DNA from 3 places in the Alteromonas sp. ABH4_452 genome. Region 1 is predicted to be linked to each of the others. Evidence: predicted binding sites of a transcription regulator. Region 1 holds the regulator's gene; each other region holds the start of a gene.
The links. Region 1 encodes FliA, which starts transcription of late flagellar genes. Its sites were predicted from a motif close to CTAAAGNTNNNNNNNNNNNNGCCGATA; they were not measured.
Positions count from the first base shown of each region.

Region 1 (7,477 bases):
TTCGCGCGATCAACCTGACTTTAGTGCAAAGTAACCGCGAAGCATCTTTTCTATCTTGGGCTATATCTTCGAATTTCTTGGGTAAGAAATCGAGCGCGCCTGCTTCTAACGCATCTAGCGTTGCCTGAGCGCCATGATGCGTTAACGATGAAAACATTAAAATTGGCGTAGGACGTTTATCCATAATTGCCTTAACGGCGGAAATACCATCCATAACAGGCATTTCAACGTCCATTGTTATTACATCAGGCTTAAGAGCTTCCGCCTTGTCTAATGCATCACGTCCGTTTCTTGCTTCACCTACAACCTCAAGCTCTCTATCTCCTTCGAGAATTTCTCTTACTCGACGGCGATAGAAAGTCGAGTCGTCCACGACTAGGACTTTAAAGACCATGGATTATCATTCCTGTTAATTCATCGCCTTACTTTATAGGTTTACGCGCGTACCGTTTGAGCAGGCTAGGAACATCTAAAATTAATGCAATACCACCGTCTGAAGTAATTGTTGCGCCAGCCATACCAGGCGTACCTTGCAACAATGCATCGAGTGGTTTAATAACCACTTCTTCCTGGCCTATCAGCGCGTCTACGACAAACCCTACTTGTTGAGTACCAATCTGCACCACAACAACATGCCCCTTTTCTTTATTTATATTTTTGGGGCCTCGGATTAACCATTCACCAAGGAAGAACAACGGAATTGCTTTTGAACGAACTATCATTGTTAGCTGGCCATCTACCGTATTGGTCTTCTTGATGTCCATGTTTATTATTTCGTTCACCGCACCTAATGGTAACGCAAAGGTCTGTTTTCCTACAACAATCATTAACGTAGGTAGAATCGCGAGCGTTAGCGGTACCTTGATATCTAATCGTGTACCTTTTCCTAACTGCGAGTCGATATTGATGGTACCGTTGAGCTGGTTAATCTTGGTTTTAACCACGTCCATGCCCACACCACGACCTGAAATATCGCTGATTTCGGTTTTAGTAGAGAAGCCAGGTGCAAAAATAAGATTAAACGCTTCAACGTCAGACATGCGTGCTGCTGCGTCTGCGTCCAATACGCCGCGGCTAATTGCGATCTCTTTGAGCTTTTCGGCGTCCATTCCCTTACCGTCGTCTTCGATAGTAAGAAGAATATGGTCGCCCTCTTGAGATGCTGATAGCTGAACCGTACCCATGCGAGGCTTACCTGCCGCTGCACGATCATCAGGCATTTCTATCCCATGGTCGACAGAGTTTCGCACCAAATGCACGAGCGGGTCGGCCAATGCTTCAACCAAGTTTTTATCTAAGTCTGTCTCTTCACCTACAAGCTCTAAGGTAATTTCTTTCTTTAAGCTTCTAGCCAGGTCACGTACAACGCGAGGAAAACGGCCAAACACTTTCTTGATAGGCTGCATGCGGGTTTTCATTACCGCACCTTGCAAGTCTCCAGTCACTACATCTAGATTAGCAATGGCCTTTGACATGCTCTCATCGTTGCTGTTGATCCCCAAACTTATCAGTCGGTTTCTAACGAGTACGAGTTCGCCGACCATATTCATAATTTGGTCTAAACGCTTAGTGTCTACACGTACTGTTGTCTCAGCAGGTGGTGGAGCAGGAGCCCCTTTTTTATCATCTTTCTTGGCAGGCGCTTTTGGCGCAGCTGCTTTGCTCGTTTTAGCTGGGCTCGCTGCACTAGGTTCTGGCTTCGCCTTAGGCGCAGCCGGGGCACTCGACGCGGATTGCTTTGCTTTTTGAACAGCTTCGGTAGCCGCTTTGTCTACCGGAGGTTCAGGGGCCGCTGGAGCAGAGCCTTGTTTAGTTGGACCTTGACCAGAGCCGTGAAGCTGATCAAGCAGTGCTTCAAATTCATCGTCGGTAATTTCTTCATCTCCGGCACTACTTGCCGGAGCAGCTGCTGATACTGGTTCTGGAGCACTTTTTTCGTCCCCACCAAACTGACCTTTTCCGTGCAGATCATCTAACAGTGCCTCGAACTCTTCATCAGTAATGTCATCACTGTCAGTGCTCGCCGCTAGTGCTGACGTTTGCGCAGGCTCCGGTTTGGCGGGTTCTGTATTGGTTGATGCAGCTTGTCCTGGAGCACCACCTCCATGAAGCTCATCAAGGAGAGCCTCAAACTCATCTTCGGTAATTTCTTCTATACCACCGCTACTTTCACTGGTACCTGACGCTGCTGGCACTGGTTCATCTATAGCTAGTTCCGGCTCTTCTGCAACGACCTCGGGCTCAGCCGCGACAACTTCTGGCTCGGCCGCAGGCGCATTTGCATTGTCGAAAATGTTTTCATCTGGAGATTCTGGGCGACTGAGTTTGTGTAACAGGTCGACGAGGTGTGCATCTGCCGGCTCTAGCGGCTCTTGCGCTTTTACTCGTTCAAACATTTCAACGACCACATCAGTGGCTTGCAAAATGATATCCATTAACTCAGGCGTTAGCGTTCGTTGGCCATTGCGCATGACGTCAAAAACGTTTTCAGCACCGTGACAAATTTCAACTAACTCAGTAAGAGAAAGGAAACCCGCTCCCCCTTTTACTGTGTGATAGCCGCGAAAAATTGCGTTAAGCAAGTCCGCGTCTTCAGGATTGTTCTCAAGATCAACGAGCTGTTCTTGTAATTGTTCAAGTATCTCCCCAGCTTCTACTAGAAAGTCCTGTAATATTTCCTCGTCAACATCAAACGACATGCACCCGCTCCCCTAAAAACCTAAGCTAGACAGAAGATCATCTACATCATCTTGACCTGAAACGACGTCATCTCGTTTGTCAGCATCAATGATTGGGCCTTCTGCCTCTACACCATCAATCTTATCGGCCTTAACGCTGGAAGGTTTAGATTGTTCTGCACCGTCCCGTTCGCCAAACATAGTAAGCATGTTTACAAGGCTATCTTCGACTTCTTTAACCAAGTCGATAACGCGACGAATAACCTGTCCAGTCAAGTCTTGATAACCTTGTGCCATCAAAACTTCAGTAAGTAACTGTGTAAGTTTAGCCGACTGATTCGAACCGTCTTCCAACAATTCGTCTAAGTCTGCACATAAAACCTTAAACTCACCCAACTCGATTTGGCGGTTCATCAGCTTTTTCCACTCTGGCATAACCTTTTCGATCCGCTCCGATAGCAGTTCAGCGATGGGCATACTCGCCTCAACGGCATCCATAGTAGTATTAGCAGCTTTTTCGGTTTCTTCAATTACGTAGGTAAGGCGGGACTGGGCATCAGGGATATCGTCTGTAGCTAGATTTTTGATGCGGTCGTCTATTTGAAAGTTGTTTAATGCGTCGTGGAGTTGACGCGTTAACTTGCCTACTTCAGCGAATAGCTCAACGTTTTCTTTCATTGAGACGGCTTCAAGTAGTGCGTTAGCTGAAGCCTTGTCACCTTCTTCGAGAAAAGTGACAAGCTGCTTTGCTTCTTCTAACGATATTGGAACGTTTACATTCGTTGACATCCAGTAAACCTCATTTATCTGGTGAGCGTCTGGATCAACCTAAACGTTCGAATATTTTATCTAATTTTTCTTTAAGCGTTGCCGCGGTGAAAGGTTTAACGACGTAACCATTCACACCCGCTTGGGCGGCGGCAACGATCTGTTCCTTCTTCGCTTCGGCGGTCACCATAAGTACTGGCAAATGCTTAAGTTTGTCATCGGCTCTAATCGCGCGGAGCAAATCTATACCCTGCATACCAGGCATGTTCCAATCAGTAACAACAAAGTCGAAATCGCCTTGTTGTAACATAGGTAATGCAGTGCTTCCGTCATCCGCTTCCTGAATGTTGGCAAAACCCAAGTCTTTAAGCAGGTTTTTGATGATACGTCTCATGGTTGAAAAGTCATCGACCACGAGAATTTTCATGCTTTTGTCCAAAATAGCCTCCACTGAGGGGTTAATTGTTTTTAATTTCTATTCTTCGTCAGCTTGCCACGATTTCATTCGTGATTTGAGTTTTAACATGGCTTGACTATGAATTTGACTGACTCTCGACTCACTTACGTCGAGAACCTCGCCTATTTCTCTTAAGTTTAGTTCTTCATCATAGTAAAGTGAAAGAACAATCGCTTCTCGCTCGGGTAATGTCGTTATTGCATGGGCCAGCGCTTTTTGAAATGCGCCCTGCATTAAATCTTCTAACGGTGCATCACTGCCTCGACTTTGCTCGGTAGTGATCACATCTTCCGACACACCTAAATCTTCAATGCCGACCAACTTCCCGGCATTTACTTCATTGAGCATCTGGTGATAATCCTGCAAGCTCACATTAAGCTTGTCAGCAATATCGGAATCTCGTGCGTCGCGCCCGGTTTCACCTTCAACCTGAGATATCGCCTCTGTTATCGCGCGACCATTTCGGTGAACAGAACGTGGCGTCCAATCACCTTTGCGTATTTCGTCCAGCATGGCACCGCGAATGCGGATACCTGCGAAGGTTTCAAAGCTTGCGCCTTTTGACCCATCAAAGTTTCGAGCAGCCTCTAACAAACCAATCATGCCTGATTGGATAAGGTCATCAACAAGTACACTCGCAGGCAGGCGCGCCATCAAATGGTGCGCAATACGCTTAACCAGGGGCGCATGTCTTTCGACTAACTGCGATTTATCTGTTTGCTGTTGATAAGCGGCTGCCTTGCTGTTCAACGTTGACTTCCTACGGCTTTTTCTGCAACTAATTGTTCAATGAAAAATTCTAAGTGACCTCCAGGCTGCGCTGGAATAGGCCAAGTAAGCGCCCTGTTTGCTAGCTTGGTTATCGCTACGGCTGCAGGAGAGCCTGGAAAAGCATCAACAATAGCTGTTTGCTTACGCACAGCTTTGCGAATATTTTCGTCAAATGGCACCGTCGCCACTAATTCTAGTGCAACATCGAGAAAACGCCCTGTCACTTTGCTTAATTTGCTAAATAATTCCTGACCTTCTCGCACATCGCGAACCATATTGGCCACAACTTTAAAGCGAAAAACACCGTGCTCACGGTTAAGGATTTTTATCAGCGCATACGCATCAGTTAGTGATGTTGGCTCATCGCAAACCACCACCATGATATCTTGGGAGGCTTTAGAAAAGCTTAATACCATATCTGAAATGCCAGCAGCGGTGTCGACTATTAATACGTCTATTTGAGAACGCAGCTCGCTAAACGCTCTTATCAAGCCAGCGTGCTGTGTGGGTGAGAGTTCCGCCATTGACTGCGTACCAGATGTGGCGGGCGCAATCTTAATACCGTGGGGGCCTGTTACTAAAACCTCGTCCAACGTGCACTCGCCAGAGAGTACGTGAGATAGGTTTTTCTCAACTCGCAGGCCTAGCATCACATCTACGTTTGCAAGACCAAGGTCCGCGTCAAGAACCATTACACGCTTGCCCTGCTTCGCCATGGCGATAGCAGTGTTAAGCGTAATGTTTGTTTTACCGACGCCACCTTTACCACCGGTGACGGCGATTACTTTGATTAACCGTGATTGCTTCATTTTTCTTAAGCTACTCGCTTGATCGTCAATCATACTGCTTATGCTGTTTTAATTGCGTTGTTACTACTAGTATGATTCAAACCGTACTTTTTATAAAGCTTTGCAGCAGCGGAAACTAAAGATTTCGCTTCTGCAATCTTAATGTCTTCAGGCACTTTTTGACCATCGGTGACATAACTAACCGGTAGTTGGTATTCAACCGCTGCACTAAGTACCTCTCCTAAAGAGTAGCACTCATCTAACTTTGTGAAAATACAGCCACTTAGTTCAATATCGTCATACGCTTGAATGATTCTCTGCAAAGCCGGATATTGCGTATTGGCTTGCGCTACCAAATATTTTTTAACTTTTGGCATTTGGCCATTGTCGAACTGCTTAATTTGCTTAATTAATCGACTATCACGCTGACTAAAACCTGCTGTATCAATCAATACTAGTCGCTTATGACGAAGTTGGAACAATAAATCTGCTAGTTCTTCACTAGTTTGCGCTTTTCGCACAGTACAGCCAATAATTTTTCCGTATGTCGCTAGTTGCTCATAGGCTGCAATTCTATACGTATCAATAGTTATCATAGCTACCGATTCTGCACCGTATTTTTGCGCGTAGCGGGCGGCCAACTTTGCAACAGTGGTTGTTTTACCTGTACCAGTAGGCCCGACTAATGCAACGGCACCTTGTGAGCTTAGTATATCGTTTCCGGTAACATTTATGCGATTAGCCAATAGGTTAAGAAGATATACCCACGCGTCACGTTCGTTGTAATGAGCCGGTGTATAGCTAATCAGCTGAGTTGCTAGTGCACTACTCAAACCCATATCGGTTAATCGCGTGACCAAGTATTGATGAACAGGTTTTTGACGCTTGTTCTTCGCTTCCATTAGGTCTGCAACTTGATACTGCAATACGTCGCGAAGTGAAGCTAACTCTTCTTTGATTTGAGCTAGTTCAGCAGACTGGGATACAGGAGTTTCACCCATACTTGACGCTTGATGCTCAGGAAAAGTCTGTTGCTCGATAGCATCTTGTGCTGGTGATTGTGTTTCAAGGTCGTCGATAAACGCTTCTGAAAAATCTAAGTGAGATGCAATTTCGTTGGCGTGCTTAGCGTTCGCTGACATTGGCTGTGCTGGTTGTGCAGAACTGCCTGCAACTGGGTTTCCACCATGCTGCTTTTCCAGCAAGGCTTTTAAGCTATCAGGGCCATCGTCGCCAATAATTTCACTTAAGCTAGGCACAGCCTTTTGGCCAGGCGTTTTAGCAGCGGTCTGTGGTGTCGCCTTAGGCGTGAAAAGCTTAGCTTCAGGCTCTTTGTCGTAGGCTGCTACAAGCTCGATACCGTCAGCGACTTTGCGATTTGACATGATCACTGCATCACTGCCCAACTCAGCTTTAACTTGGCTTAGCGCCTCACGCATATCTTTGCCGAAGAAACGTCTAATTTTCATTGCAACCTCTCCAATCACCCAGTGTCAGATTATTGACCGACCGAACTGACTATTTTTATTTGTTTGTCGTCAGGCACTTCTTGGTATGAAAGAACATGCAGCCCAACAACAGAATACTTTAAGAAGCGAGACAGCACGGGTCGTAGCATGCCTGAGGTAAGGAGTACTGCAGGTTCTCCCTCTAACTCTTGCTGCTGACTGGCTTGCTGCAATGATTTCTGCAGCTTGTCTGCCAGACCTGGTTCTATACCAGCACCGTCTTCGCCACCTGCTTGAAGGGACTGGTGCAACATCTGTTCCAACTCTGGCGCCAAGGTTATGACAGGTATCTCTTTTGCCCCCTGAGTAATTTCCTGAACGATTAAACGTTTGAGTGCTATACGCACCGCAGACACCAATACATCTGGGTCTTGGCTCCGTGTGCCGTACTCGCTAAGCGTTTGCACGATGGTGCGCATATCGCGAATAGGCACGCCTTCAAATAGTAAGGTTTGCAGCACTTTCACAACGGTACTAAGCGGCAGAATATCGGGCACCAAACCTTCG
Region 1 covers NZ_CM149973.1:3,746,924-3,754,400, forward strand. The annotation lists gene ACYX4N_RS16110 (protein-glutamate methylesterase/protein-glutamine glutaminase) at 1-394, opposite strand, end outside; gene ACYX4N_RS16115 (chemotaxis protein CheA) at 423-2,699, opposite strand; gene ACYX4N_RS16120 (protein phosphatase CheZ) at 2,712-3,467, opposite strand; gene cheY (chemotaxis response regulator CheY) at 3,502-3,885, opposite strand; gene ACYX4N_RS16130 (RNA polymerase sigma factor FliA) at 3,922-4,653, opposite strand; gene ACYX4N_RS16135 (MinD/ParA family protein) at 4,650-5,516, opposite strand; gene flhF (flagellar biosynthesis protein FlhF) at 5,522-6,931, opposite strand; gene flhA (flagellar biosynthesis protein FlhA) at 6,961-7,477, opposite strand, start outside.

Region 2 (7,477 bases), 1.9 Mb from region 1:
TCACTGTCTCGCTTCCCTCTGTAAATGCCATTGTAGCACGTGTGTAGCCCTACACGTAAGGGCCATGATGACTTGACGTCGTCCCCACCTTCCTCCGGTTTGTCACCGGCAGTCTCCTTAGAGTGCCCAACTTAAGGCTGGCAACTAAGGACAAGGGTTGCGCTCGTTGCGGGACTTAACCCAACATCTCACGACACGAGCTGACGACAGCCATGCAGCACCTGTGTCAGAGTTCCCGAAGGCACCAATCTATCTCTAGAAAGTTCTCTGCATGTCAAGTGTAGGTAAGGTTCTTCGCGTTGCATCGAATTAAACCACATGCTCCACCGCTTGTGCGGGCCCCCGTCAATTCATTTGAGTTTTAACCTTGCGGCCGTACTCCCCAGGCGGTCTACTTAGCGCGTTAGCTTCGCTACTCACGACTTAAAGTCACAAACAGCTAGTAGACAGCGTTTACGGTGTGGACTACCAGGGTATCTAATCCTGTTCGCTACCCACACTTTCGCACATGAGCGTCAGTCTTTGGCCAGGGAGTCGCCTTCGCCACTGATGTTCCTCCAGATATCTACGCATTTCACCGCTACACCTGGAATTCCACTCCCCTCTCCAAGACTCTAGTCTGCCAGTTCTAAATGACCATCCCAGGTTGAGCCCGGGGCTTTCACATCTAGCTTAACAAACCGCCTGCGTGCGCTTTACGCCCAGTAATTCCGATTAACGCTCGCACCCTCCGTATTACCGCGGCTGCTGGCACGGAGTTAGCCGGTGCTTCTTCTGTTGTTAACGTCACGGCTAGCAGGTATTAACTACTAACTTTTCCTCACAACTGAAAGTGCTTTACAACCCGAAGGCCTTCTTCACACACGCGGCATGGCTGCATCAGGGTTTCCCCCATTGTGCAATATTCCCCACTGCTGCCTCCCGTAGGAGTCTGGGCCGTGTCTCAGTCCCAGTGTGGCTGATCTTCCTCTCAGAACAGCTAGAGATCGTCGCCTTGGTAAGCTTTTACCTTACCAACTAGCTAATCTCACTTGGGCCTCTCTTTGCGCCGGAGCCTAAGCCCCGTTTGGTCCGTAGACATTATGCGGTATTAGCAGTCGTTTCCAACTGTTATCCCCCTCGCAAAGGCAAGTTCCCAAGCATTACTCACCCGTCCGCCACTCGTCAGCGAAGTGCAAGCACTTCCTGTTACCGTTCGACTTGCATGTGTTAGGCCTGCCGCCAGCGTTCAATCTGAGCCATGATCAAACTCTTCAATTAAATATATCGAAATATGAATCGTCGTTGTGACACTCTTAACGAGTGCCCACACAGATTGTCTTGTCTAAATTGTTAAAGAACGTTGCGACTTCGTCGCAATTCACTAGAAGCCGTTGCCTCTTAGTGACTCACCCTGTTCGAGTGAGGTGCGCATTTTACATCGTTTATTTTCGATGTCAACCATGTTTTTAAACTTTTTATTTGCTTGAAAACTTGGTTTCGCACTTGTTGCTAAGTTGGCTTTGTTTTTCTCGAAGCCCCCTCAGAACGTGGAGCGCATTATAGATACCTCTTGAGAAAGATCAACACTTAAATTGGATTTTTTTGCATTTTAAGGCACTTTTGGTGTTAACCGTTCATTTCTGCATCATTTCCATTGGCTCAATGCATCTTTCGACTAGTTTTTTCACATTTTATTGTTCTAATTGTTACAAATGAGTAAACTATATACAGCCTCCAACACCATAATAAACAATAGAAAGGTAGGTATATGAAAGTAGGCTTTATTCAATGCGCTGTAATTAGCGCTATTTTTGCAATTGCAGGGTATTTGTTATTTTCTTCTGCTAGTTTAAACGTCCATGTTCCACTTACCGTATCTGCAGCTCTGCTGATAAGCGGTATCGTTACTCCTTGGCTAGCGTCTCTTATTCAAAGTCCATCTTCCTCAGATGCCAGAGCACACACCAATAACGGATCAGTTGAAACTTTATATGTGGGTAATTTACCCTATAGAGCAAACGAGAACGCAGTAAAGGAGTACTTCAGTAGCTTTATTGAAGTGCAGTCGGTTCGTTTAATGAAGGATCGTAAAACTGGAAAAAGAAAAGGTTACGGTTTTATCGAGGTTGTCACAGACGACCTTAGTAGTGTTATTGATAAAACAAATGACTCAATCTTCCAGGAACGAACGTTGAAAGTTCGACCTGCAAAAGACAAAGTCGAACACGTGTAATTCTTATTCGTAGTTTTTAGTTATGTAAAAAAGCCCGGTAAGCTCTCGCTTCCGGGCTTTTTATTGTCATAAGCATTAGCTCTCGCTGGTTTCAGCAGATTGAGGAAGGCCATCTAATAAAGTTTGATTAAAAGATCGAAATCTATTTATGGCGGATATTAGATCAGGAACCTGGACATCTTCCATTTCATTAATAATACCAGCTATTAAAGTATTATAGTCTTCACTACTTTCTAACTTACTTTCTGCGTTAGCAAAGGTATCCATCATCTTCTCTAGATATTGAGCGATTGGACTAACCACATTACCGTACTTCGCGTTGTCACTTTTATCTTCATTATAGTGCTGAATATTTTCGTATGTCTTTAGCACTTCGGTTTGCGTAGTCCTATTTAACTGTAGTGCGTAACCAACCAACTCTTTATCATCAAAGCCTAAACTCAGTGCTTCTTCAAATGCCTTGTCGATATCACCACTATAGAAGGTATCAGCTAGATCCTGCACTTGTCCGACTAAATCAGCTATCGATTCCAACTCATCTTCGTCAAGTTCTCCTTTTAATGAAAAGCTAATACCGCTTCGTTCATAGTATTGATAAGACGTTTGTTGAGAATAGCTTGCCGAAAAGCCACTTTCACTTTGCTCACCACTACCGTCAGATTGGCCTTGAGATGCCTGAGCCTGAAAATTAAGTTGCTGAGAAGCCTGGAAAGAACGCAGGCTTTCAAAACTAAAGCTCACTTCATCACCATCTTTAGTTCGAATCATCAAACTACCGCTTTTTTCGTCCGATGCTGCAACAGCTTCCAACGAAGACAGCTGGACAGCATTAGGCTGCTCGCGTCCAAAGATATCGGTTTCTAGATCATCAATACCCGTATCAATAAGATCCCGGCTTTTCGTTATACCTTGCTCAATCTCTTCATTCATAAACCCAGCAAGATCTTTTTCAGCCATCGCGAAGCCGCGGCTTACTCCTTCTCTTGCTTGGCTAAATAGCCCGGTCAGCTTTTCTTCGCTGGCACCTCCATCGGCTGCGCCGCGAATAACGCTGCCCACGAACTTAAGTACGTTTCGGGCTACTTTTTCAAAGTCGAATAAACCGTTCGACTTTTCTTCAAGATTTTTCTCTTTCGTTTCTTGTGGTCTTTGCCCATCTATTTCCAACGCTTGATTAATATTGCTACTTACCACGCGCAAGCCGATACTCGTTTGGCTACTTGAAACAGATACTGAAGCCGCTTGTTGCTTCGAAAACTCAGCGGCTTGCTGCAATCCGTCTTGCTGCAACTGCTTTTTAAGCGCTTCATTCGGGTGAACCGTTGCCTTTTGATCCGCTTTCTGTTCAACCTTTTGGTCTCCCATAAAAGCTTTAATTTGACCCACGTTCATAATTTGATCCTCACTATCCTCATTCTTATTATCGGCAATGAATCAATATTGTTTAATATTAATACAGCATTTTTTTCTAAAGGCTACTTAGGCAATCACGCGTATTAATAATGAAGAAGTCGGGAGCGCTTGTTGCAGTTATTTTTTAAGGGACTACAATTCGCGACCTTAATAATGAATGGAGAATTTTATGACCACCAATGAACAACAACGCTATCAAGATCAGTTGGACGAAAAAGTAAATCGTCTCACCGCGTTGCTTTCTCCATTCAATGCACCAGAACTTTCTGTATTCCCGTCTCAGCCAACGCACTATCGTATGCGTGCCGAGTTTAGAGTGTGGCACGAGGGCGATGACTTATTTCACATCATGTTTAATCAGGAAACGAAAGAAAAATATCGTGTCGATAGTTTTGCCCCTGCATGTAAAGCAATAAACGATGCTATGGCACTATTGCTTGAAGAAGTAAGACCAAACGAAACTCTCAGAAAAAAGTTATTTCAAATTGATTACCTTTCTGCACTGTCTGGCGAACTTGTTATAAGCCTTTTATACCATCGTCAATTAGACGAAGAATGGCAAGTGGCAGCAAGAGAATTAAAAGCGACACTTGAAACTCACTTTCCTAAAGTAAACATCATTGGTCGCGCTAGAAAGCAAAAGCTTATTATCGACAACGATTTTGTAATTGAGCGTTTACCAGTAAACGGACGTGAATTCGTATTCAAGCATATAGAAAATAGCTTCACTCAGCCCAATGCCGAAGTGAACTGTAGCATGATTGAATGGGCTTTAGATTGTGTTAAACCACTCTCTGGAGACTTACTAGAAATGTATTGTGGTGCCGGTAACTTTTCACTTCCGCTAGCACTTCACTTTGATAATGTGGTGGGTACCGAAATAGCTAAACCTTCAGTGCAAGCAGCTCAGTTTAATATTGAGCAAAACGAGCTGAGCAATGTAAAAATTGTAAGGTTAGCCGCCGAAGAATTCACACAGGCTATGAAGGGCGAGCGTACGTTTAGTCGCTTAGAAGGCATTGATTTAAGCACTTACAATTTCACCACTGTATTGGTCGACCCACCAAGAGCTGGGTTAGATGAAGATTCACTCAGAATGATTCAGGATTACGATAATATTGTGTATATCTCGTGTAATCCTGAAACTTTGGCGCAGAACCTTGAGCTTTTGAGTGAAACTCACGACGTTTCTCAATCGGCGCTATTCGACCAATTTCCTTTCACTCATCATATTGAGGCAGGCGTTCTACTTACACGCAAAGTCTAGTTTGCGTGTAAGTCATTTTCTACTACTCCTTGCCTTCTACAAGAACGTGATGGCTTACTGAGCCGTCAGTTCTTAGTTTTAGTAGTGGAAGGTAATCTGGGTCAGACATAAAATCGAGTGCGCTTTGTTTTGAAGGCCACTGTATTATAACGCGAATGGCGGGTTCTTCTCTCTCGCCCTCTAAAGTTTGATGATTTGCACTGTTCGCTAGATATTTTCCACCGTGTTTCGACACGATATCCGCGGCGAGTTTTACATAGTGCGGGATCCACGCTTCATTGGTAGGTGTAACTTCTAAAACTGAATAATACATATCTTGCTCTCTTTTCTTGAAATTAACTGGTTGAACCCAGCGTTATCGTATTGAGAGCTTAACAAGCTATATTTCGTGTAATAAGAAGGCTTACGCTAGAATCTGTTTCGTAAAATATTTGATAATACTTCAGCGCTACGCTTTCTGGGTAGCGCCTATTTGAACAAAGCGAAGTTGCGCTTTCACTCTTTCACCAATTTCACTTCTAAGCTTATCATCCGCTTCTAATGCTTCCGCTCCGGCACTGAATACTAGTCTTACCATGGCATCGGCTTGTAACTGGGCGCAGGCGTATTCCACGCCTTGCTGTTCGATAATGTAGTCAGTAAGTTCATCGATGAAATGTTGAATTTCTCTGAATACTGCAAGTCGGTAAGCAGACGACGTTCCGGTATGCTCTCGCAGTAATAACCGAAATACGTTTGTGTTGGCCGCGATGAACTCCATGAAGGTTTCAACAGAGGTATGGATGACGCCGCCCCCTGAAGCTATGCGCCTTCTAGCCTGACGCATAAGCTGACGCAGCGCTAAACCCGCTTCATCCACCAGCGTTAAACCCAACTCGTCCATATCTTTAAAGTGTCGATAAAACGATGTGGGAGCAATGCCAGCTTCTCGGGCAACTTCACGCAAGCTTATTGCCGATAAACTTCGGTTTTCATCTAGCAGTGAAAATGCAGCATGGATGATATTTTGGCGGGTTTTTAATTTCTGTTCTTGTCGGCTCACGTTCGCACCCTGTGTTCATTAACTTTTAATGGTTTGATGATTTTTTAACTTTAGAGTCTACTTTCAACGTCATCTGAATAACCATTAACGCAATCGAACCTCATACATCAAAGACTAGCACGTCTAGTTTATCGCAACACGCACTGATGGGGAAAGGGAAACAAAATCATCTCTTTTATAAACAAGGGTTAAGCGTTAATTCTCACGTTTTAGCTACGTTTTTGCCACCCTCGGCTATAATTAAACTTTACACATGTAAGCAGAACTTATCTGGGTTTTGCTTGCCTGAAGCCTCGTAAAACGATAAATTAGCGAACAGTTGTAAGCCAAGTTGTATAAAATGAAAAAACCTCCTCTTATCCTAACGAATGTGCTGGTATTTATAATATCAGGCGCAATTGCATTTATAGGTGTGCCGCTTTGGGTGGCATATCAGGGTATCGATTGGGCAGAAATCGGTACCGCTATATTCCTATTCTATTTCACCGGCATGTCAATAACTGCTGGGTATCATCGCTTGTGGTCACATAAAACCTACGATGCCAACATTGTAGTTCGTGTCGTATTAGCGATTGGTGGGGCGATGGCACTGCAAAATAGTATTTTGCACTGGTCGTCAGATCATCGCGTTCACCATCGCCATGTAGATGACAACGACAAAGACCCCTACTCTGCAAAGAAAGGGCTTTGGTTTGCGCACATCGGCTGGATGTTACGCGAGTATCAAGCTAAGCGTTACGATGATTACAGCAACTGTAAAGATCTACAAAAAGATAGCGTTGTAATGTGGCAGCACAAATACTACTTGCCTATCGTACTCGCTGCTAACTTTGGTATTACTGGTCTGTTTGGTTACCTGAACGGCGACGTCATGGGCATGATCTTGGTGGCCGGCGTTTTGCGATTGGTGCTAGTTCACCATGTTACGTTCTTCATTAACTCGCTTGCTCACTTTTGGGGTAGTCAGCCTTATACCGATAAGAATACAGCACGTGATAATGGCGTTTTAGCATTCTTTACTTTTGGTGAGGGTTATCACAACTATCACCATATTTTTGAGTACGACTACCGCAATGGCATTCGTTGGTACCAGTTTGATCCTACTAAATGGCTTATCAAAGGGCTGTCTTATGTAGGTTTAACGTCGAACCTTCGCAAAGTACCTGAAGAGCGCATCGAAAAAGCTCTGGCGGCCATGCAGCTTCAAAGGGCAAGTGAAAAAGTATCGTTACTACCGAATGCGGAAGAAATGATGCACACTATTCAAGAAGAGTACGACCTGCTAATGCAGCGGATGAGTGAGTACTACGCAACGAAAAAGCGCGTTATGCGCGTTAAGAAGCGTACATTAAAACGCAGCATTGAAGGGTTAGAGCTTGCTTACAAATATAAAGAGATGAAGCACGCCTTTGCAGTGCAGAAAGAAAAATGGACTCAATTGCAGAGTTTGTCACTTCAAATGGCGTAACTACTTTCTTTACTCTCGAATTCGTAGAAAACCACATAAGTATCTGCTTATGTGGTTTTTTTTGATCTATAG
Region 2 covers NZ_CM149973.1:1,151,474-1,158,950, reverse strand. The annotation lists rRNA gene ACYX4N_RS05010 (16S ribosomal RNA) at 1-1,260, opposite strand, end outside; gene ACYX4N_RS05005 (RNA recognition motif domain-containing protein) at 1,751-2,215, shown strand; gene ACYX4N_RS05000 (DUF5610 domain-containing protein) at 2,291-3,607, opposite strand; gene trmA (tRNA (uridine(54)-C5)-methyltransferase TrmA) at 3,798-4,895, shown strand; gene ACYX4N_RS04990 (DUF1330 domain-containing protein) at 4,918-5,208, opposite strand; gene fabR (HTH-type transcriptional repressor FabR) at 5,344-5,937, opposite strand; gene ACYX4N_RS04980 (acyl-CoA desaturase) at 6,278-7,405, shown strand.
Region 2: the regulator FliA is predicted to act here: its motif matches at 3,637-3,663, upstream of ACYX4N_RS05000 (DUF5610 domain-containing protein).

Region 3 (7,477 bases), 140 kb from region 1:
ACATTGGATAAAATTAACCCTGATGAACTGGCGCAAAACATTGCAGCTTATGCAGCAAGCATATATCTGTTAGCAGATTCAGACGTCGACTTAAAAGCCAAACAATAACCACAGGTTATTTCTATAATGACGTTGGTTAGTACACACCCGTACTAGCCAATGCTTTTCTTGTAACAACACACCTTTATTTACAGCGCTTAATACATACGACGCAGTTGCACGACTGAACACGCAAGACCTATAACCTTTTAGCTTTTTAGCATCATTACTGACTATACAGCGATAAAGTCTCTTAAGCGCTTGTTATTAAGCACGAAAGCATAGAATGGGTAGTTAGAACTTAATTAGCTCTCTTGAATAAGCTGATCAATAAATCGCTTTGCTTCTTGTCTTGATGATAACTGAACATGTCGATAGGTATTCGCATGTTTAAAGGCAACAGCAGTTTTATTTATAGAGATATTTGAAATTAACGCACCTGGAATAAGGCTGTTAAGGGTAGAGATAGAGTTTTGAAATTGCATATTAAATACTTCTTTATTGATATTGTTTGTTTTGAATTCCTCGCAGGTTGGGTAAAGAAATCTAAAAACGAAAATTAGGCTCTTTCACATTTTTCGTGGAAAAGAGCCCATCTTTGCGGGTTACTTCAGATAAGGGAAATAACCCTAAGCTGGCTTACAGGTCTTAAAGAACTGTTACGTTAGCAGCTTGTGGGCCTTTTTGGCCTTGTTCAACTTCAAAGCTAACCGCTTGACCTTCAGCAAGAGTCTTGAAGCCGTCAGAAGTGATTGAACGGAAGTGTACGAATACGTCTTTGCCACCAGCTTCAGGAGTAATGAAACCGAAACCTTTTTCTTCGTTAAACCACTTAACTGTACCGTTTACAGAATTAGACATAATAATAACCTTTTAAAAAATTGATGTAATGGTGGAAGCCACCGAATAGCAATAGACATAACTAAGCTAGTAAAGCAGTTGTATATCTATCTAGCACTTCAATTTGAAGGTATAAAGAAAGGTACAGCGCAGTATTAGGTAAAGCATAAAACATATCTAGAGCGAGCGAGACAGTACAGGTAATTAGCCGCCATGTCCAATTATTTCGGGATTATTTTTTAAGCATTGCAACGCGAGCTTATCATTTGGGCCCACAATGAATACGTATGTTTGTATAACGCCAATAGCGGCTAAGTTAATCTTATTCTTTTTTCGCTAGGTTTTAATTATGACAGACATGTACTCATTATCGGGTAAAACCGCCATCGTGACAGGTGGCGGCAAGGGACTGGGTAAAACTATTACTCACTTTCTATTAGATGCAGGAATGAAAGTAGCTATCTGTGGACGCAACAAAGAAACGATAAACGAGACAGTTGAACAATTAGATGCGCTATTCCCCGGTAAAGTCATTGGGACAAAATGTGATGTATCAAAAAGTGATGAAGTAGCAAGTTTCGTAAAAGAAGTTAAAAATGCATTTGGCGAACTTCACGTTCTTATCAATAACAGTGGTTTTGGTAAAGAAACGCTCATCTGGGAAACCAGTGAAGACGATTGGGATGAAGTGATGGATACCAATGTAAAAGGTTCCTTCCTTATGTGTAAGCAAGTGGTGCCCCATATGATTGAAAATCGAGAAGGTTACATTATTAATATTGCCTCTCAGGCGGCACTAAATGGATATGCCAATGCAGGCGTTTATTGCGCTTCGAAATTCGCATTGGTGGGATTTGGTAAAGCTCTTCAAGAGGAAGTGCGACCTTATGGCATTCACGTTCACTCGCTCAACCCTGCGCTAATTCAGTCACAGAAAACAGGATCAGAGAAAGTAGACAAGGGTTTGATTCAAAACGAAGACTTAGGAAAAATAGTGGTTTATCTGTTAAGCCAACCACGTAGACTTAAAATTGATAATATCGGCATGTGGGGTTTTTAATACGTTTAAGTGGAATTGTAAAACTGTCTTAAAGCGTTAACATTTTTCCATTATCATGGTGTGTCGTTTGCGTTGACCAACGAAAGTACTATGCGGGGATCTGTGTAGCTAGAGTTCTGGATACATGTGGCAACTGCAAACGCGCACATACAATGCAGTGTACCATCGGGTAATTCTGATGGTTCAAATAGGAAATAGTTATGCGAATGCTTCACACCATGCTTCGAGTTGAAAACTTAGAGGCGTCACTTCACTTTTACACCTCATTGATGGGCATGCGCCTTCTTCGGCAATCAGAAAACAAAGAGTATGAGTACACCCTCGCTTTTGTAGGATATGGAGAAGAGACCGATAGCACCGTGTTAGAGCTTACTTATAACTGGGGTGACAACACCTACGATAAGGGTAACGCGTACGGCCACATCGCCATTGAAGTAGACGACATCTATCAGTTTTGTGAAAACTTAGAAGCAAATGGCGCTGAGGTGTATCGTAAACCTGGCCCCGTAAAAGGTGGCTCTACCGTCATCGCTTTTGTTCGCGATCCAGATGGGTATGCCATAGAACTTATTCAAAATAAGTCTATTTCACTATAGCGCGACGTCGCCAATATCTTTTAAGCGCTTGTAACATAAGCTTTCTGTGAAATGTACGGCATAAGTAAGAAGGCGATAAAAGTAAACACATGGAGTGGCAGTCACATGCTAGGTAACCGCTTATTATTTTCTTTAAACCAGGTAAGCAAGGGTATAGCGGGTTCGTCGAACCAGCTCAAGCTGAGATTAAAGGGCAATGCTAGGTTGCGCAATAGATACACGACTAGATTGGCATCGTTACTACCTGCTTTGGTGGTGCTATTTACAGGTGCCCTTGCCTCTGAGAGTGCGTTTGCGGCTGGTGCTACGAATAGTAAAACCTCGCAAGCTGAAGCAGAACATACCGTTAGTGAAAGACTGCACTTTAGCGTTATCGCTCACCGTGGTGCTTCTGGCTATTTGCCGGAACACACCCTTGAAGCAGCCACGCTAGCGTTCTCGCTGCGTCCTGACTTTATAGAGCAGGATGTTGTTATCACCAAAGATGACATTCCGGTGGTACTACACGACATTCACTTAGAGACAGTCACTAATGTAGAAGATATTTTTCCAGCACGTCACCGAAAGGACGGACGCTATTACGCCCGTGACTTCACCCTCGAAGAGCTTCGAGCATTGCGGGTACATGAGCGTGCCAACAGTGATGACAAACAAGTTTTTAAAAGTAGGTACCGCGGCTCCCAGGCTAATTTCAAAGTGGCCACGTTAAGTGAACACTTTGAGCTAATCAGCGAACTTAATCGCCAATTCGGCACGTCTGTAGGCGTATACCCAGAAGTAAAGTCCCCTGCTTTTCACATTGCTGAAGGTATTGATGCCAGTAAGATGGTTATCGACACATTAAAAAACTACGGGTTTGCGGGAGAAAACGGCAATAGTTACCTGCAGTGCTTTGACTTTAACGAGGTCAAACGCATTCGTGAAACGCTTGGCTTTAAGGGCAAAGTAGTTATGCTGATTGGCGAGAACGATTGGGGCGAGAGCGACACCGACTACGATTGGCTGCGTACACAAGATGGCATGAAGCAAGTCGCGAAGTATGCAAACGGCATAGGCCCTTGGTTAGGCCATTTAATGGATACCCAGGCTATGGCTAAAGGGAAAGTAGAAGCAGCAAGCTGGGTTAAGTACGCTCACGATAATGAACTTACCATTCACCCCTACACTTATCGTCAGGATGCGCTTCCAGCGGGCATGTCTGGAGAACAAATTTTAGATGTATTGCAAAAAGAAATTCGAGCTGACGGCGTTTTTACCGACCATTTAGTGCCTGTATTAACTTGGCGAGACAAAACAAATTAACGCAAGTTAAACGGGTTTAAGGCGCTTTAGCAAGCGCCTATGACTTGGATAGTCGTACCACTACGCGCCTGTTTTGCGCGCGGCTTTCTCGCGTATCGTTTGGCGCGATATGACGTTTTTCACCGTGGCCTGTTAGCTGGATCCTATCTTCAGGTACACCTAGCGTAGTTAAATAACTTTTTACTTCATTAGCCCGTCGAATAGACAATTGTTCGTTGTTGTAACGGCCACCGTAACTGTCTGTGTATCCATCGAGAAGCACAAGCTCCAATTCGCTGTCTTCTTTTAAATATTCGCCAATCATAGTTAAACGCTTTTGCGAATACTTAGTAAGTTCTGTGCTGTTGTTCTGATAAGACAGCACTGTGTAGGCTATGTCATCAAAACTAAAGGGAAGCAAGTTCGACACGCACTTAACAAAGTCGCGATACACACCTGAGAAGTTGCTTGCGTTTAATGCCACACTCACCTGGTCGTATTTGTTGTACCAATCTTGGTAGTAAATCGTAGGCCAAAAGCCTTTCTCTAACTCAGATAGCATGGTCCATGCAGCATCTTGCGGCAAGTCGCCGTTATATTGCTTGCGAATAGACATATCCGCGATGGTCTTTGGCGCCACACCCGGCATCCACTTTGGCGGAACAGAGTAGACCGCAGCCACATCAAACTTGTTTGGCAGCATGTACATATCTAATTCAAATTCCATGTTGAGCTGCTTCGACGCAGAACTCGTGAACATGGCTTCGCCGTAGCCAGGAAGTTCGTGGTTAAGCGTACACTGCAGCCGCGTGTCAGTATCAATACGCCAGTTGGAGCTTTCTATGGTTGCAGAATATTGCCGCATGGCAGCATGGGACGACAGCGACCCCACCATCCCCAATAAAGCGATATATTTTAATTTCGACACCATTTCGACACCATAACGAAAGTCAGACTAACACAGGTGTAGGCTTTTCATACGCCCACCAATATTTAAGAGCCATAAATTGTACCCATTCGTTTTAAGCCGCGAATTGAGTGTTTTAAAAATCCATGGTTAATATGATTATCGTCCAAAGTGTAGAAAAGTTTAGCGCTTAATACCATTAACGTTTCGTACTATTAGCGCGTCCCATCTTCGCTACTTTCAAATTGAAACTGGCAACTCGAAGATATCCTTGCGATAATTCTTTTCGCTAATAAGTTTCGCAGGTAGGTTTGCATAAAAAGCGACCAACCAGTTTCTGCAATCTAGTCTTACAAGAGTGTTTATGTCTGCCAACCCGCCCCTTCTTTCCCAGCGCTTTCGAGGTTATTTCCCTGTTGTTATCGACGTTGAAACGGCCGGATTTAATGCAGGCACTGACGCCTTATTAGAGTTAGCAGCGGTTACGGTGAAAATGGATGAAGACGGTATACTGCATCCAGACCAAACCTTTCACTACCATATAGATCCGTTCGAGGGCGCTAACCTTGAGCCCGCGGCGTTAGAATTTAATGGCATTGATCCAAATTGCGCATTACGAGGTGCTATTGAGGAAAGCGAAGCCATGAAGGATTTATGTAAAGGTATTCGCAAAGCACAGAAAAATGCAGACTGTCAGCGTTCTGTTATCGTTGCTCATAACGCAACGTTTGACCAAAGCTTCGTTAATGCTGCGATTGAGCGCTGCAATATAAAGCGCACGCCCTTTCATCCATTTGTTTCCTTCGATACCACCAGCCTAGCGGGCCTTGCTCTTGGTCAAACTGTGCTGGTAAAGGCATGCCGGGCTGCGGGTATATCGTTTGACCAAAATGAAGCGCATAGCGCCCTTTACGATGCACAGAAAACCACCGAGCTATTTTGCTATATGGTAAATCGCTATAAGGCCTTAGGTGGCTGGCCAGTAGAAAATCAAGAATAGTTTATTTAGATAAACGCCATAAACAAAAACAGCGCCAAAAGGCGCTGTTTTATTATCTTTGAACAGGTTAGCTTATAGCTTGTCTGCTTCTTCAGATAGGTATTTAGCTACACCTTCAGGTGATGCATCCATACCTGATTTACCTTCGGTCCAACCTGCTGGGCAAACTTCGCCATGCTCTTCGTGGAACGCTAGTGCATCAACCATGCGAAGCATTTCGTCAACGTTACGACCAAGTGGAAGATCGTTTACTACCTGGTGACGTACCATACCTTCTGCATCAATTAGGAATGAACCGCGGAAAGCAACACCATCTTCAGGGTGCTCAACATCGTATGCTTGGCAGATGTCGTGTTTTACGTCAGCAACAAGAGTGTATTTAACCGGACCAATACCACCTTGATTTACTGGGGTATTTCTCCACGCATTGTGTGAAAATTGAGAGTCGATTGAAACACCAATTACTTCAACACCGCGCTTTTTAAACTCGTCATAACGCTTGTCGAAAGCGATAAGCTCTGACGGGCATACAAAAGTAAAATCTAGCGGGTAGAAGAATACAACCGCTTTTTTACCCTTGATTGCTTCACTTAGTGTGAAAGAATCTACGATTTCACCGCTACCAAGTACCGCTGCAGCAGTAAAATCAGGCGCAGGACGGCCAACTAATACACTCATGAGTCTCTCCATTTATATTTGGATTGTAATAATAGAAGTGATTACATTGCGTAAACACTTTGATAGAAAATTTCCTTCCCAGAAAATAGGTACGAATACGGAAATAACAATGTTAAACAATGAGTTTTTTTACTGCTCGTACCAATAATGCTCGTCCACATAAATAATTATCTAGACATTACCCAGTCATTACCAAATTGTGGTTTATTAAACTTGCCATTATCTGCTTGCCAAAACAAAGAATAACAATTATTATCATTTACAGATTCATTTGGAGTACGTTTAATGTTTGTTTGCATGTGCTATGGGGTAACAGATAAAAGCATTCGCGCGGCGGTTGAAGAAAACGGCGTGGGAAATGTACGTGAGTTACGCCAACATTTAGAGCTAGGCTCACAGTGCGGTAAGTGCATCAATATGGCGCAACAAATTATCGATCAAACTATCATTGATGAGTCGCTTTTCAAAGACGTTGGCTAATATTAAAGTCCAAGGCTATCAAGGCTAAATATCGCAGTCTTATTTCCGAACACGCTTACCCTATCTATTGAAGTTAACGCTTTATTCATCTTAAAACGCTCGGTTTAGCTCCCTCACCTTTTCTTGATTAAGCTTCGTCAGTACTTTCAGCTAATTAAAGCGATACTCGACACCTGCATAGTAAAACGCGCCGTTAATACCGCCCGGAGATGTTGGTGGATAAAGGGCCCCCACTTCCCCTTTAAAGGGGTTTTCATCTGGCAACGCATCAAACAAGTTCTGCGCTCCAAAAGTAAGTTGAGTATCAGGCAAAACCTTCCAAGCGAGTTGAGCATCGAAAGTGGTTAGCGCACTGCCGTAAATATCCAAGCCTGCCGAAGCATCTAGATGATCTTCATAAAATTTACCGTAGTAGTTTAAACGCCAAGTGAAGGCCCATTCACCTTTTGACTGTTCTAAGGTAATGCTCCCTCGATGAGCAGGGAGATTGTCTTCTAACATACGTATTCGAGCCTCGGTTAAATTGGGCAGAAGCGTTGTTTCCCCATCGCTTAACACCGGATACAGAGATACACGCTCAACTTGTGTGTCTGTCC
Region 3 covers NZ_CM149973.1:3,606,759-3,614,235, forward strand. The annotation lists gene ACYX4N_RS15475 (M20/M25/M40 family metallo-hydrolase) at 1-108, shown strand, start outside; gene ACYX4N_RS15480 (hypothetical protein) at 345-524, opposite strand; gene cspE (transcription antiterminator/RNA stability regulator CspE) at 688-900, opposite strand; gene ACYX4N_RS15490 (SDR family oxidoreductase) at 1,229-1,939, shown strand; gene gloA (lactoylglutathione lyase) at 2,140-2,535, shown strand; gene glpQ (glycerophosphodiester phosphodiesterase) at 2,641-3,837, shown strand; gene ACYX4N_RS15505 (flagellar protein MotY) at 3,875-4,747, opposite strand; gene rnt (ribonuclease T) at 5,088-5,723, shown strand; gene ACYX4N_RS15515 (peroxiredoxin) at 5,796-6,401, opposite strand; gene ACYX4N_RS15520 (bacterioferritin-associated ferredoxin) at 6,687-6,881, shown strand; gene ACYX4N_RS15525 (TonB-dependent receptor domain-containing protein) at 7,032-7,477, opposite strand, start outside.
Region 3: the regulator FliA is predicted to act here: its motif matches at 4,884-4,910, upstream of ACYX4N_RS15505 (flagellar protein MotY).